2 regions of the Dermacoccus sp. MPR-E5 genome follow, and region 1 is predicted to be linked to the other one. Evidence: predicted binding sites of a transcription regulator. Region 1 holds the regulator's gene; the other holds the start of a gene.
The links. Region 1 encodes LexA, which represses DNA repair genes until DNA is damaged. Its sites were predicted from a motif close to TCGAACANNTGTTCGA; they were not measured.
Positions count from the first base shown of each region.

Region 2: AC1RS9_RS11965 (HNH endonuclease signature motif containing protein) is a predicted target of LexA. The motif match lies at 5,019-5,034, and genes of this name have one in related genera.

Region 1 is NZ_JBXASS010000013.1:65,136-72,786, forward strand. Features, by position in the region: gene AC1RS9_RS11070 (ComEA family DNA-binding protein) at 1-144, shown strand, start outside; gene AC1RS9_RS11075 (ComEC/Rec2 family competence protein) at 141-2,627, shown strand; gene AC1RS9_RS11080 (LysR family transcriptional regulator) at 2,618-3,550, opposite strand; gene AC1RS9_RS11085 (Sir2 family NAD-dependent protein deacetylase) at 3,621-4,454, shown strand; gene lexA (transcriptional repressor LexA) at 4,545-5,261, opposite strand; gene AC1RS9_RS11095 (LysM peptidoglycan-binding domain-containing protein) at 5,600-6,028, shown strand; gene nrdR (transcriptional regulator NrdR) at 6,340-6,798, shown strand; gene AC1RS9_RS11105 (vitamin B12-dependent ribonucleotide reductase) at 6,879-7,651, shown strand, end outside.
Region 2 is NZ_JBXASS010000016.1:13,446-21,096, reverse strand. Features, by position in the region: cobalamin riboswitch at 1-45, shown strand, start outside; gene AC1RS9_RS11985 (energy-coupling factor ABC transporter permease) at 92-811, shown strand; gene AC1RS9_RS11980 (energy-coupling factor ABC transporter substrate-binding protein) at 804-1,208, shown strand; gene cbiQ (cobalt ECF transporter T component CbiQ) at 1,211-1,975, shown strand; gene AC1RS9_RS11970 (energy-coupling factor ABC transporter ATP-binding protein) at 2,101-3,030, shown strand; gene AC1RS9_RS11965 (HNH endonuclease signature motif containing protein) at 3,179-5,008, opposite strand; gene AC1RS9_RS11960 (VOC family protein) at 5,209-5,472, opposite strand; gene AC1RS9_RS11955 (VOC family protein) at 5,466-5,618, opposite strand; gene AC1RS9_RS11950 (mycothiol transferase) at 5,705-6,184, shown strand; gene AC1RS9_RS11945 (alpha/beta fold hydrolase) at 6,336-6,983, opposite strand; gene AC1RS9_RS11940 (class I SAM-dependent methyltransferase) at 7,234-7,651, opposite strand, start outside.

The sequences.
Region 1 (7,651 bases):
CCCGGGGTCGGGCCGGTTCTCGCGCAGCGCATCGTCGAGTGGCGTGAGAAGAACGGTCGGTTCTCGAGCGTCGACGAACTCGGTGAGGTCTCCGGTATCGGCGACAAGATGCTCGATCGCCTGCGCAGCAAGGTCACCGTGTGAGTCTCGGCGGCCACGACATGCGGCTGTTGTCGGCCGCGTGCGTCGCCTGGGCGGCCCTCGCCACCCTGCTCTCGGCTCGCCCCGACCCCGCGATCGTGGTCGTCGTCCTCGCCCTCGTGACGATCGTCGCCGCGGCCCTCGCGTTCGGGACGCGCTTGCCTGGTCTACGGGCGGACCAGTCAGCCCGAGCCCGGCACGAGGGCGAGGATGACGAGAATCCGGCGTCATCCCACGGGTCGGGGTGGGCGCTCTGGGCGCTGCTGGTCATCGCGCTGACGACGATCGTCCTCGCGGCGGCGCAGGTGACGTTGGCGCACGAGGAAGCCGGGCCGGTGACGACGCTGGCCCGTGACCGCGCCGTCGCGACACTCGAGGCGAGAGTGACGGGCCAGCCGCACCGGGTCGTCGGCGCCCGAGGCGACGAGCGCTTCGTCGTCCCGGCCCAGATCGACCGCATCACGGCGCGCGGACGCACGCAGGAGGTCGCGACGCCCGTCATCCTCGTCGGCGATCGTCGGTGGACGAACCTCACCTGGCAGTCCCACCTGCGGGCGCGCGGGCGTCTGGCCCCATCGCAGCGTCTCGGGGCGGCGCGCGCCGTCGTGCAGGTCAACGGCGCACCGGACGTCGTCGGCGCTCCGCCCTGGGTGGTGACGACACTCGAACCTGTTCGGGCCGGGCTCGTCGGCGCCTCGTCGCAGTTGCCGGACGACCCCGCCGGCCTGTTGCCCGCGCTCGTCGTGGGCGACACGGCCCATCTACCGGACGACCTGACGGACGCGATGAACGCCACCGGCATGTCGCACCTCAACGCCGTGAGCGGTTCGAACGTGACGGTCGTCCTCGTCGCGACGATGTGGTTGTTGGGGTGGTCGCGCACGTCACGTCGGGTGCGGGTGGCCCTGGCTCTCGTCGCGCTCGCCGCGTACGTCGTCCTGTGCCGACCCGAACCGAGCGTGGTGCGCGCGGCCGCGATGGGTGCCGTGGGAGTGCTCGGCACGTCGTGGGGACGCGAACGCGCCGCCTGCCCGGCGCTCGCGGCAGCCATCGTCGGATTGTTGGTGTGGGATCCGTGGCTGGCCGTCAGCGTCGGCTTCGCCTTGTCGGCGCTGGCGACGCTCGGGCTCGTTCTGTTCGCGCGACGCTGGTCGCAGGCCCTGCTCACGAAGCTCGGTTCGCGGCGCGGCCGGTTCGTCGACGGGATGGTCGAGATCACCTGCGTCCCGCTCGCCGCTCAGGCGCTGTGCCTGCCGGTGCTCGTCGCCCTCAATTCGTCGGTGTCGTGGGTCTCGATCCCCGCGAACGTCGCGGCCGAGCCGTTCGTCGCGCCGGCGACGCTCGGTGGCATGATCGTGTCGACCGTCGTCGTCATCGCTCCGACGCTCGCAGGGTGGCTCGTGTGGTTGCCGGGGCTGCCCACCTGGGTGATCTGCGCAGTGGCCCGCCTCGCCGACGCCGTCCCCGGCGGCTCGGTGCCCTGGCTGCCGGGGCTGGCCGGAGTCGTGCTCGCCATTGTCGTCGTGGTCGTGCTCCTGTGCGCGTGGCGGGCCATCGTCTTCACCGGTCGCTTCGGTCTGGTCGCGCTCGGGGTCGCGGGGGCGCTCCTGGCGGCTGTGCTCGCGCCGTTGCCGGGGGAGTCGGCCGCACCGCCCGCGTGGGTCTATGCGCAGTGCGCGGTGGGTCAGGGGGATGCCGCGCTCGTGCGCACCGGGGCGACGCGCGCCGTCATGATCGACGTGGGGCCTGCCGACGGCCATCCCGCGCAATGCCTCGAGCGTCACGGCATCACGACGCTCGACGCCGTCATCCTCACCCACTTCCACGCCGACCACGTGGGTGGACTGGCTGAGGTCTTGCGTGCTTCCGACGCGCCGGTGGCGGTCCTCGGAACGTGGGTCATGGAGGGCGCTCAGGAGAGCGAGGGACTCAAAGGCCGCGGTGCAGCGGCGTCGTCACGATCGCGCGGCGAGCAGGGCGCGTTGGGTTCGGTGCAAGCAGCGCTCGAACAGCCTCGGGCTTCGCTCGGGGCGCTCGCACCGGGACAACGCCTCGTCATCGGCGAGGTGACGATCGAGGTGCTGTGGCCGCGCCGCGTCATGACGGAGGGGTCGGTGCAGAACAACGCCTCACTCGTGCTCGACGTATCGGCGCCCGCGTATCACGCGCTCATGCTGGGCGATTGCGAACGTGAGGCGCAGGCCGCGGTGATCGAACAGGTGCGTCAGAGCGCCCGGCGACGCGCGTTCGACCTCGTCAAGGTGGCGCACCACGGTAGCTCCAACCAGAACGAGCGCCTCTACGAGGCGGCGGCCGCGCGTCAGGCCGTGATCGGGGTGGGCGCCGGCAACGACTACGGCCACCCGACGAAGAAGACGCTCGAACTGTTGGCCCGGCACGACGCGCGGGTGTGGCGTACTGACACGCAGGGTGACGTGGACGCCCTCGCGACGGGTGGCTCGATCAGCCTGCAGGCTCAGCGATGAGCGTGCTGCGCGCTCGGCACCCGTGCTGCCGCGTCGGCGAGGGCTTCAAGGGTGGCGGTGACGGCGGGGACCCGCTGCAGGTCGGGTGTCGTCACGGCGAACACGCAGCGCCGGCTCGACGGCAGCAGCGGCAACGTCACGACGTCCGGATGCGACGTGGAGCGCAGGATCAGCTCGGGGATGAGCGCGACGCCGAGGCCCTCCGCGACGAGGCCGAGAACGGTGACATAGTCCTCCGTCTCGAACGCGACGTCGGGCGCGTAACCGGCGCCCTGGGCGAGGCTGACGAGGTGGCCGCGGCAGCGGGGGCACCCCGCGATCCATGAGGCCCCGCTGAGCTCCTCCATGCGGACGCTCTCGGCTGCGGCGAGGGGGTGATCGCGCGGGACGGTGAGACGCACGTCGTCGTGCAGGAGCCCGCGGGTGAGGAACGGGTCCAGGTCCTCGCCTGCGGGGAGCGGGTCCGCGTCGTCGTACGTGAACGCCACGGCGACGTCGCAGTCGCCGGCACGCAGGCTCGCCAGGGATTCCGGGGGTTCGGCCTCGGCGAAGCTGACCTTGACGTCTGGGAACCGCTCCTTGACGAGTGCGAGGGCGCGCGGGACGAGCGTTGACGATGCCGACGGGAACGCCATGAGGCGCACCCGCCCTGCGCGCAACCCCGCGATGGCGGCGACCTCACCCTCGGCGGCCTCGAGGGCACTGAGGACGGGCGTCGCCGTGCGCGCCAGCACCTGCCCGGCCTCCGTCAGCCGCACCGAGCGGCCGAGGCGCTCGACGAGAGCCGTCCCGGTCTTCTCCTCGAGACGGCGCACCATCTGCGACACGGCCGGCTGAGAATAGCCGAGGGCGGCAGCGGCGGCGGTGAAGCTGCCCTCGTCGCTGATCGCCTTCATGACGCGGAGCCCGGCTGCATCGATCATGCACCAAGAATAACGTGCTCTTATCCATTGTTGAGACAATCGAACGCAGACCTATGGGAGGGGCAGGATGATGAGCGGCGTCGCGGAACTGACCGATTTCGTGCGCGCGGGAGGGCTCTTCGTCCTGACCGGCGCCGGCATCTCGACCGAATCCGGCATCCCCGACTACCGGCGCGCCGACGGCACGCGCCGCACGGTTCCCATGACATACCAACAGTTCCTCGCCACCCACGAGGCGCGTCAACGGTACTGGGCGCGCAGTGCCGTCGGCTGGGAGATCTTCGACGCGGCGGAACCCAACGTCGGGCACGTCGCGCTGGCGCGACTGCAGGGTGGCGGCCTCGTCGATCACCTCGTGACGCAGAACGTCGACGGCCTTCATGCGCGTGCCGGTGCCCGCGACGTCACCGAGCTGCATGGGTCACTCGCGCACGTCGTCTGCGTCGCGTGCGGGACGCGGGAAGGGCGCCGTGGCTTCCAGGTACGCCTGCGCGAACTCAACCCCCAGCTGCCGACGCAGGCGCGCCTGCTCGCCGACGGCGACGCGGACGTCGCGGCCGAGCTGGAGCGCGGCGTCATCGTGCCGGCGTGCCTGCATTGCGCGGCCACGACGATGAAGCCGGACGTCGTCATGTTCGGTGAGTCCGTCGCTCCTGAGGTCGTGGAGACGCAGATGCGGGCAGTGGAACGCTGCCGGGGCGTGCTCGTGCTCGGCAGTTCGCTCAAGGTGATGTCGGGTTACCGGTTCGTGCTCGCCGCCCTCAAGCAGCAGAAGCCGGTCGTCCTCGTCGGGCTCGGCGCGATGCGTGGCGAGGAGCGGGTCGACCTCGTCGTGCGCGAACCCCTCGGCCCGACCCTCACCGCCGTGTGCGACGCGCTGAGGCTCGACCTCGCGACGTCCTGACGTCTCGGCGTCGAACGTCGGGGCGCAGAAGGGGCTGAGAGTCGAGTTGAAACCACGCGCTGGAGCGACCCGCGCGGCGCGGCCAGCGCCTCAGATGCTGCGCAGGACGGCCGTGACCTTGCCCATGATGCTCGCGTGGTCGCCGTCGATCGGGGAGTAGGCCTCGTTCGCGGGCATGAGCCACGTCTTGCCCTCGCTGCGGCGCAACGTCTTGACCGTGGCCTCCGAGTCGAGCAGTGCCGCGACGATCTCCCCGTTGGCGGCGTCGGCCTGGCGTCGCACGACGACCCAGTCGCCCTCGCAGATGGCCGCATCGATCATCGAGTCGCCGACGACGCGCAGCAGGAACAGCTCGCCGTCACCGACGATCTGACGCGGTAGCGGGAAGACGTCCTCGACGGCCTGCTCGGCGAGGATCGGGCCACCGGCCGCGATGCGGCCCACGACCGGCACGTATGACGGCGTGGGTCGCTCGTCGCCCGAGCCCGTCTCGTCGTGCTGCGACTCGGATAGCGCAGACACGGCGTTGCCGCGGTAGCCGCGGGTCGCCGCACCCGAGTCGGGGGAGACGACCTCCATGGCGCGCGGGCGGTTCGGGTCGCGGCGCAGGTATCCCTTGCGCTCGAGTGCGGCGAGCTGATGGGCCACCGAACTCGGGCTCGTCAGACCGACGGCCTCGCCGATCTCACGCAGGCTCGGGGGGTAGCCGCGCTCGTCGACGGAACGTCGGATCACGGTGAGCACCTTGTGCTGGCGTGGCGTCAGCTTGCCCGGCGTGCGCTCCTGCATCGAATGAACGTCACCCATGGTGTGACCCCTCCTGGTCCTCGTCGCACGTCGGTGGTCGCGGTGGCGACACGTGCACCCTCCGGCGGGACGGAAATGCCCGCCATGACGGGGTTGTCGGTGCGCGGTGCTTGTGTATCTGACATCACCCACAGTACGCGGTGTCGCACACAGTTTTCAAAAATGTGTACGAAGAAATCCGTGCGCGCCGTTCGAAAGCACGTTCGGGTGTCGTACAGTTGTTCTATCGCACGCGTGTTCGATCGGTCCCTCCGGGCTGACCGGGTCGCGTGAGGAAGCCGCACCGGTGACGGTGTGGCGGCGCCTCGGGGGGTGTCCCGAGAGAAGGAGTGGTTTCGATGGTTGCTTCGAGTACTGCAGTTCGACGTGAGCCCGTGCTGGGTTCGGGTGTCGACGTGCGCCGCGTGGCGCGGGTCGACGCTGCGGCATCCCGCTCGCACCTCCACCTCGTGCCCACGGGTGGCGCGGTGCAGGTCGTCACGAACTCTCAGAGCGTTCGTTTCGCCCGTCGTCGCTTCACGGCCGTGTGCGTGGCTCTCGTCGTCGTGGCGGGTGCCATCCTCGCGGGCCGGGCGATGGCGAGCGGTGTCGACGGTACGCAGCGGCACGAGGTCACCGTTCGCGCGGGGGAGACGCTTTCGCAGATCGCGGCGCGTGAGATGCCGGGCGTGCGCAACGACCAGGCGGTCGTCGCGATCGAGCACGAGAGCAACCTCGGCTCGTCGCAGGTGCAGGCCGGCCAGAAGGTGATCATCCCCGCACCGTGAAGTGTGACGATCGCCATCATCGGGTTCGAGGGTTGGAGGGGGTGTGAGTCGCCTCCCCCCGGCTGGCGCAGGATTCCGCGGCGCATGAGTGGCGGGGGTCGTCGCGAGGTTGCGCAGGGCGAGTAGACGCGGCCTCAGTGCTGTTGCGCGTCGGGTCTCAGGGGCCTAATATCTCTACATGTGGGGCCTTGGCCCCCGCTTCACCCTAGATGTTGATTCTCCTTCGCTGATGTGCATCTGCGCTCTGAGGCCGGAATCCCGGGGTGGAGCGCCGTCGTCCCGAGTGTCCCAGCCCCGTCGGAAGGTTTGACGTGCACTGTCCGTTCTGCCGCAACACCGACTCCCGAGTCGTCGATTCGCGCTCGAGCGAGGACGGCACCTGCATCAAGCGGCGCCGTCAGTGCCCGAACTGCGGCAAGCGGTTCTCGACGATGGAGACCGCGAGTCTCACGGTCGTCAAGCGTTCCGGGGTCAGCGAGCCGTTCTCGCGCGACAAGGTGATGTCCGGGGTTCGCAAGGCGTGCCAGGGCCGCCCGGTCACCGACGACCAGTTGGCCGTTCTCGCCCAGCAGGTGGAGGAGTCCATCCGCTCGAAGGGCGCCGCCGAGATCGACGCCCATGACGTGGGCATCGAGATCCTCGGGCCCCTGCGCGAACTCGACCACGTCGCCTATCTGCGCTTCGCCTCCGTCTACCAGGCCTTCGAATCGCTCGAGGACTTCGAGACGGCGGTCAGCGAGTTGCGTCAGTACGCCACCTCGGCGTCCTGACCCCGCGCGCCTGCCGAGGGCGCGCCCCCCAGATCACCCTCACGTACCAGCTCACCCCACCTGCCAGGAGGCTCACGGTCATGACCGAGACGACGAAGGCCCGCGCCAAGACGGGACGCCGCACCGGCGGCGTCACGATCGAACGCATTTTCACCACGCCCGGCGTGCACCCCTACGACGAGGTCACCTGGGAGAAGCGGGACGTCCTCCAGCAGAACTGGAAGACGGGCGAGACGATCTTCGAGCAGTCGGGTGTCGAGTTCCCCGACTTCTGGTCGCTCAACGCCTCCACGATCGTCACGACCAAGTACTTCCGTGGCGCCGTCGGCACGGACGCGCGTGAAAGCTCCCTCAAGCAGCTCATCGACCGCGTCGTGCTGACCTATGCCAAGGCCGGGCGCGACAACGGCTACTTCGCTACCGACGAGGACGCGCAGATCTTCGAGCACGAGCTCACCTACGCCCTGCTGCACCAGGTGTTCTCGTTCAACTCGCCCGTCTGGTTCAACGTCGGTACCGCGAGCCCGCAGCAGGTCAGCGCGTGCTTCATCCTGTCGGTCGAGGACTCGATGGATTCGATCCTCAACTGGTACAAGGAGGAGGGCTTCATCTTCAAGGGCGGCTCGGGCGCCGGTCTCAACCTCTCCCGCATCCGCTCCTCCAAGGAGCTGCTCTCCTCGGGCGGCACCGCATCCGGCCCGGTCTCCTTCATGCGCGGCGCCGACGCCTCGGCCGGCACGATCAAGTCCGGTGGCGCGACGCGTCGCGCGGCCAAGATGGTCGTCCTCGACGTCGACCACCCCGACATCGAGGAGTTCATCGAGACGAAGGCGCGCGAGGAGGACAAGATCCG
Region 2 (7,651 bases), on a different contig from region 1:
ACGGTCGCGCCACTGTGAACGGGATTTCCGTGAGTCAGGAACTCGGGGTGACGCCATCGAGCGGGACGCGTCATCCCGGGAAGGTGCACTCATGCATATCGCTGAGGGGTTCTTGCCCCCTGTTCACGCTGCCGCCTGGAGTGCGGTAGCGGCACCCTTCGTCATCCACGGAGCGCGCGAGATCAAGCGCACGATCGAGAAGCATCCGGAGTCGAAGCTGCTGCTCGGCGGAGTCGGGGCGTATTCGTTCGTGCTGTCGGCCATCAAGTTGCCGTCCGTCACCGGGAGTTCGTCGCATCCGACGGGCACCGGCGAGGGCGCCATCATCTTCCGCCCGCCCGTCATGGCGGCGCTGGGCACGATCGTGCTGCTGTTCCAGGCGCTGTTGCTCGCGCACGGCGGGCTGACGACGCTCGGCGCGAACGTCATGTCGATGGCAGTCGTCGGGCCGTGGGCCGGGTACGGCGTCTATCGGCTGATGCGTCGCGCGCCGCTGTCGATCGCCGTGTTCTGCGCCGTCGCCGTCTCCGACCTCATGACGTACGTGACGACGGCGACGCAGCTCGCCCTCGCCTTCCCCGACCGCGCGACGGGTTTCGTCGGCGCATGGTCGCGGTTTCTCGGGCTGTTCGCGGTGACGCAGATTCCGCTCGCCATCGTCGAGGGCCTCGTCGGTGTGCTGCTCATGAACGCGCTGCGCTCCTGGGCCGGCCCGGAGCTCGCCGGTCTCGGATTCGGACGCGATCGTGGGTTCGATACGGGTGTCGCGGTCTCGGCCGACGTCGAGGCGAAGGAGGCGAGCCGTGCGTGACCGTCGACTGACGAACGTCCTCCTCGTCGTGCTCGCGGCGGCGATCTTCGTCCTGGCGCTCGTCATGGGCACGCGCAGTGGCGACTTCGGTGGCACGGACGCTGCGGCCACCGAGACCATCGAGAAGTCCGACCCCGACTACAAGCCGTGGTTCGAGCCGTTCTGGACGCAGCCCGGTGGCGAGGTCGAATCGGGGCTGTTCGCGATGCAGGCCGCGCTCGGTGCGGGCTTCCTCGGCTTCGTCCTCGGCACGTTCCGCGAGCGTCGCAAGAACCGCGACGCGGCGTCGGGTGTCGCGAGTGCGGGTAGCGGTGTTGCGTCACGTCGTGCTGCCCCAGGTGATGACGCTGCGACGGGTGTCGTCACGAACGCGTCCGACGGTTCGCGGATCGCCTGAGCGTGGCTCATCTCGCGATCGACGAGGCGGCGTGGAGCAGCGCGTGGCGCTCGCATGCCGTCAGCGAGAAGGCTGCGCTGGCGCTCGGTCTTCTCGCCGTGGCGATGGTGGCGCGGGACGTGCGCGTCGACCTGGCCGTCGTCGTCGTCGCGTTCGTCGCCGTCACGGTGGGTGCGCGCGTCGCGCCCGGGCTCGTGCTGCGTGTGTGGGCGCTGCCGGCGGTGTTCGTCGTCATCGGCCTCGTGGGCGTGCTCGTGTCGATCGGCCCCGCGCCCGATGACGCGCTGTGGCAGGCGGGGCCGTTCTCGATCGGGCGATCGTCGCTCGATCGAGCCGTTCTGACGGGGTCGCGTGCAGCGGCGGGGGCGGCTGCCGTCCTCGTGCTCGCGCTGACGACGCCGATGACGGACGTCCTCGGCGGGCTGCGGCGCGTCGGGGTGCCGGCGTTTCTCGTCGAGATCGCGGGCGTCGTGTATCGGATGATCTTCACGCTGCTCGACTCGGTCGGCACGATCCGGGAGAGTCAGACGGCGCGCCTCGGATACGCGACGCGCCGCGCGGCGCTCGCGAGCACTGGGACGCTGCTCGCGGGGGTGCTCGTCCGGGCCTGGACGCGCGCCCAGCGCCTCGAAGCGGGGCTCGCCGGACGTGGATACACGGGCGACCTCATCGTCACGACGCCCGCGCGGCAGGCGTCGTGGCGGTCGCTGTGTGGTGTCGTGCTCGTCGTCAGCGCCCTCATGACGTGGGCGGTGATGTCGCGATGAACAGGTGGCTGCAGAACAGGCAAGCTGGGCCGAACGGCGTCGCTCGAGATAGTGAGTCACGTGTGGCTGAGCCCGGCGGCCGGGAGGCAACTGGTACCCGTGGGTTGAGTGTCAGGGATCTGCGCGTGGGGTATCGCGGTCGGGACGCCGTACTCGACGGCGTCGACCTCAACGTGCAGCCGGGGCGGCGGCTCGCGTTCGTCGGCGCGAACGGCGCAGGCAAGACGACGCTGTTGCGCGCCGTGGCCGGGTCGGTTGCGGCGACGTCAGGGGACGTCGTCGTCGACGGGGTGGCGTTGCAGCGTTCGCGGCGCGGGCTGGAGCGTCATCGACAGCTCGTGCAGCTCGTGCTTCAGGATCCGGCGGATCAGTTGTTCTCGGCGGACGTCTTCGCGGACGTCTCGTTCGGCCCGACCAACCTCGGGCTGCCGCCCGACGAGGTGCGGCGACGCGTCGAGGAGACGCTCGACGTCCTCGGGATCAGCGACCTCGCGGATCGGCCGGTTCATCAACTGTCGTTCGGGCAGCAGAAACGCGTGGCCATCGCGGGTGCCGTCGCGATGCGCCCCGCGTACTTGCTGCTCGACGAGCCGACGGCCGGTCTCGACCCGGCCGGCGTCGAGGCGCTGCTCGCGAGCCTCACGTCGCTCGAGGAACGCGGTACGACGATCGCCCTGTCGACGCATGACCTCGCGTTCGCGTGGGAGTGGGCCGACGACCTCGCGCTGCTGCACGACGGGCACCTGCGTCAGGACGCCGCGCATCGTGTGCTCAGCGACGAGCCCGCCCTGCATGCCGCGGCGCTGCGCGCTCCCTGGCAGGCGCAGATGTTGGCGCGCGCAGGCGTGAAGTGTGCCGGAGCGCAGACGTCGCGCGACGGGGGCGTCAACGAGGTCGTCGGCGGCGACGCGGGGCCCGGCGACGCCGGCGGCGAAGGTAATGGCGCTGGCCGACGTCCCGTTGGAGGTGGGATACCGCGTGCGGTCGACGAGGTCTACGACGCTGTGATCAGCGGCGGCTCTCAGTCGCCCAAGCGACCCACGCGGATGGAGTGACAGCCCAGAGGTACAGCGTTCGAGCCAGGGTGGCTGGGTGACGCACGGCTGGGCCCGCGGCCACGACGACCGTCGTCATCTCGGGTAGGGACACGCACCGGCCGGGCTAGCGGCGTGGGGCGATGCTCGCGGTGCGCCCGGGCTGAAACTAGCCGGCCGGCGCGCTCTCGGCTGGACGCGTGGCTTCGAGAGCCGCAGGTCCCGCAGCGAGTGGCCAAGCCGCGCGGTCGAGATCGACGGTGAAGCTCTGGTCGTCAGGATCGCGGGGGACGGCATCGTTCGGGTGGGTCAGCATCATCGGCCCCGAAGGCGATTGCCAGGTGCACACCCCGTCAGCGTTCATCTGCACGGCCCAACCACCGAACGTCTTCGCCCGGTGATGATGACGACACAACATCTGCAGATTCGCGGCACTCGTCTCCCCGCCGTCGGCGAAGGGGACGACGTGGTCGGCATCGCACCCCTCCGCGCGGCGCGAACACCAGGGGAACCGGCAGTGCACATCGCGACGCTCCACGAACGTGCGGATTGCCGTCGACAGACGATACTTCTGCGTGCTCGTGGCGATCGTCGTCCAGCGCTCGGCGTCCATGAGCTCCGTCGTGAACACCGCGCCCACCACGCGGGCCAGCTCCTCGACGACAGCGGCCACGATCGTCCCGACGCCCGGCACGCGGGCATCACCGAAGCCGTTCGTCGAGCTGTGTTCGCCCACCCCGCGTCGCAGGGGGACGCCATCGGCACCGCTGGGCGGCCCCACGCCACCGAAACCCTCCGATAAGCGAGCGGCATTCGGGCCGCCTGAGCCCGGACGGCGGGTCCACACGCCGCTCGCTTCGCGAGTGGAGTCGGGGCCACCTGAGCCGGAATGGCGGTTCCACACTCGCTCCGATGCGCGTGCGGCATCCGGCCACCCAGGCCCGGAACGGCCGCTCCAGACGCCATCCGCGTCGAGGACGCTGACGCGGCTCGCGCTCCCGTCGAGCGTTGGCCCGGAGGTGTGAGTAACCCGCTCCACCGCCTCCGCGCCACCGGCCACCGAGGGACGAGAGCGCACAACAGGCACCTGGAGGTGCAGAACCGGTGTGACGTGCACGTTGGCCAGCGCCAGCAGGACGAGAGCGTCCGCGCGCAGCGCATTGATCGGTTCGCGCAGCGCGACGTCGAGTACGTGCGGGGCCGAGTCGCGAAGCTCCTGTGCGTGGGAGTGGATGGCGGCCTTGAGATCCGCCGCGTCGCGCGCGGGCAGGACCGCGCGCAGCTCCGTCAGGGTCGGGTGCTCGGGGTGTGGCGCGAACCAGACACCGAGCTGTGCCCTTATGTCGATCTCGTCCTCGTCTTCGGTCAACCCCAGGGCGTCGAGGACTCGCGTCGTGCGGTTGCTCGCCGCCGTGGAGCCCGCGGTGGCAGCCTTCGCGTGGATCAGGTGCGGCAACGCCACCGCGATCTGCGCGTCGTCGAGATGCGCCAGCACATCACTGATCTTGACCACCGAACTCATGCGCGCACGCCCGGCGCCGGCCTGCTCGAAGAGGGGACGCAGGCAGTGGCGGATGCGCTCGGCATCAGCGGCCATCGCTTCGGCGTGAGAACTGGACACGCCCAGGGCAGGGCCGAGCGCTGCCGCGGCGAACTCGCCGGGCGTCAGGGGGTAGTCGCGATCGTCCATCGACTCCCACTCGATGTCGTCACGCTCGCGATGGACGGTGTGGTGGCGTGCGGCGAGAGCGTGCATCGTCGCGTCCGCGGAGCGTGACACCCGCGACGCGGTGGCAGCAGCGCGCTCGAGCGAGACAGCGGCCTCCTCGAGCGCTGCGGCCCGCTCGTCGAGCGTCATGACGGGACGTTCGACGAAGGCGCCCTCGGCGTTGAGTGCCTCGTCGAAGAGGGCGTGACTCAGCGCCTCCCAGAGCTCGAACCGATCGAGAACCGGGAGGTTGCGTGCCTGCCGAAGCAGGGTGCGCGCGACCTCGTCCATGACTCCAGTTTAGTACATATGTTCGAACATGGCGAGTTGCGAGGCGAAGAGATGCCGTCATGGCGCGAGGCCTCGGGATCCGCACGTCCGGCCCGGCTCGTGCTACTTCACGGGGCTACGCCGCGCCTACTTCCCCCGCCAGCACGCGCCGAGCAGGACCACGTGGTACTTGAGGTGCGCAGCCTCGGTTGAGCCAACCGTCACGCCACGAACACGCAGAACGGATGCCCGGCGGGTTCGGTGAAGACGTAGAGGGCTTCATCGTCGTCATCGGAGCGGTCGAGCACCTGCGTCGCGCCGAGCGACACGGCGCGCTCCCGCTGCCGTTCGAGCGAGGCCACGGCCGGCACCGTCAGGTCGAGGTGCATCTGCATCGGCACGCGCCCCTCGGGCCACGTCGTGGGTTCGAGGTCCTCGTCGCGTTGAAACGCGAGCGCTCGGCGGCCGCCCGCGTGCGTCAGCACGAGCCAGTCGGCATCATCCGGGCCGTCACTCGGTAGCTCGTCCCGGCGCGATACGTCAGCCCGAGGAACTGCCGATAGAACTCCGCGAGGCGCCGCGGATCACGCGCGTCGAGGACGGTCTGCATCAGCTGGGGGGCATCGCTCATGCGGCCACGGTAGACGGCGTCTCCCTCGCCGTCAGGGGCGAATCGCCGGCACGAACTGCAGGCCCACGGGCCGTCATACTGGCGGCATGACGCAGATTTCGGAGAAGGACGTCATCCTCGCCTACGTGCTGGCGAAGTTCGACGCGATCGTCACCATCGTGCGCGACATGGATGACGCGACGGCCAACGCGACGCTGCCCGTCGCCGGCTCGAACAGCCCCTACGCGCTGCTGACGCACTGCCTCGGGGCGATGCGTCGGTGGTCGAGCACCGTCAACCTGAGGGGCACCGTTCCGCGCGACCGCGACGCTGAGTTCACCGCCACCGGCCCCGTCTCGACGCTCGTCGAACGCGCCGCACGCGAACGTCAGGCCTTCATAGACGACGTCGCCGCCACCGACCTCGACGCGCTCCCGGTGGCCCCGCCGGCCGACCGAGTCGACGCCCCGGCGCGCTCGTATCAGGTCACCGACTGCCGCGCCGTGCTCCTGCACGTCGTCGAGGAGCTCGCGCAGCACCTTGGCCACCTCGAGATCACCCGCGACGTCCTGCTCGCGCGCGGCTGAGGCGCGGATCGAGACGCTGCGTGCCCATGAAGTCGGATTGACGGATCCATGTGCCACACAGCCCGGCAGACCGGCGGACTCACCCGACCGTGACCGGGTGCGCGCCGATATGGGACGTCAGCCCGGTTCGGCCGCCCCGGGGATCATCCCGTCATGCGGCGATGGCTTCGCGCAGGAAGTCGATGACGATCCGCGCCAAGGGCTCGGGCCTAGCGAGGTGGATGTCGTGTCCGCTCTCGGCGACGAGCGCGACCCGCGTTCCTGGCCGGCCAGCCATGCGTTCGTGCTCTTCGTTTGCGATGAAACTGTGCTGTGCGCGCACGATGAGCGTCGGACACGAAACCTGCTCCCAGTCCTCCCAGAACTGCTGCGCGTGGACTGCTTGGATGGCGCGCGCCAGGGCCACCGCATCGAAACGAGGTTCTCCCTGGTCGTCGACGAGCGTGCGAACCCATGCGATGACATCTGTCGTCGCTTCGGGTCCCTCACCCCCGACGCCGCCCTCGATGAGAACGAGTGCGGACACGAGCTGAGGGTGATGCGCCGCGACGAGCATGGCCGTGTGGGCGCCCATCGACTGACCGACGAGCACGCAGGGGGTGGCCGCGTGACGACGGATCTGCGACACGACATGCGCGACGTGTGCCTCGCGCGACAGATCCCCGGTCATTTCCGCAGCGGATCCGTGAGCCAGCTGATCAAAGGCGATGAATTCCCAGGCAGGCGGGAGCGACCGCGCGAATTCATCCCACTCGTCTGAGGTGCTGGCAAGGCCGTGGAGAGCCACGAGGGGAAGCATTCCTGCAGGCTATCTGCCCTGCGGGGGGTCATCAGCGCCACCTTCACGCCGTCGGGTCCTCAGAGCCGAGCCACGGTGATGTTCACGACGACGGCCGGACGAGGCACAATGCTCGTCCGGCCGTCGGTTTCGTCCGTGCTGTGGCGATGTGGGTCGCGCGTGGTCGAAGAATTCTCTAGGCGGTTTCGCCTCCGCGGTGACGTCGTGATGAGGGTGTTCAAAGCTGGTTAGTTGCTGGCGCGCGGGGTTCTCAGGGTAGGGCGAGCGTGAGGAAGAGGAAGCTGAGGAATTGCCGTTTGTCGCCTGGGGGCAGCAGTTCGCTGGGGGTGTCGGGGTGCACCTTGGGTTCAGTCAGGCTGATAAAGGTGAAGCCCGCGTCGATGAACGCATTGAGGACATCCTGCAAGGGCCGGTGCCAGTAGGTCAGCACGGTAGTGGTCTGGCCGAACGCATAGTCCTCGGAGTACTGGGTGAGTGCGAAGTAGTCCTGGTCTCGGTGCAGGGCGGCAAAGAGGAAGGGGTGAAGCAGGCTGACGATCAGCCGCCCGCCCGGGCGTAGAACGCGACGCAGTTCGCCGAGCGTGGGTCTCCAGTTTTCGACGTAGTGCAGCGCAAGAGAACACGTGATCAGGTCGAACTCGTTGTCCCCATAGGGCAGCGGGGCAGCG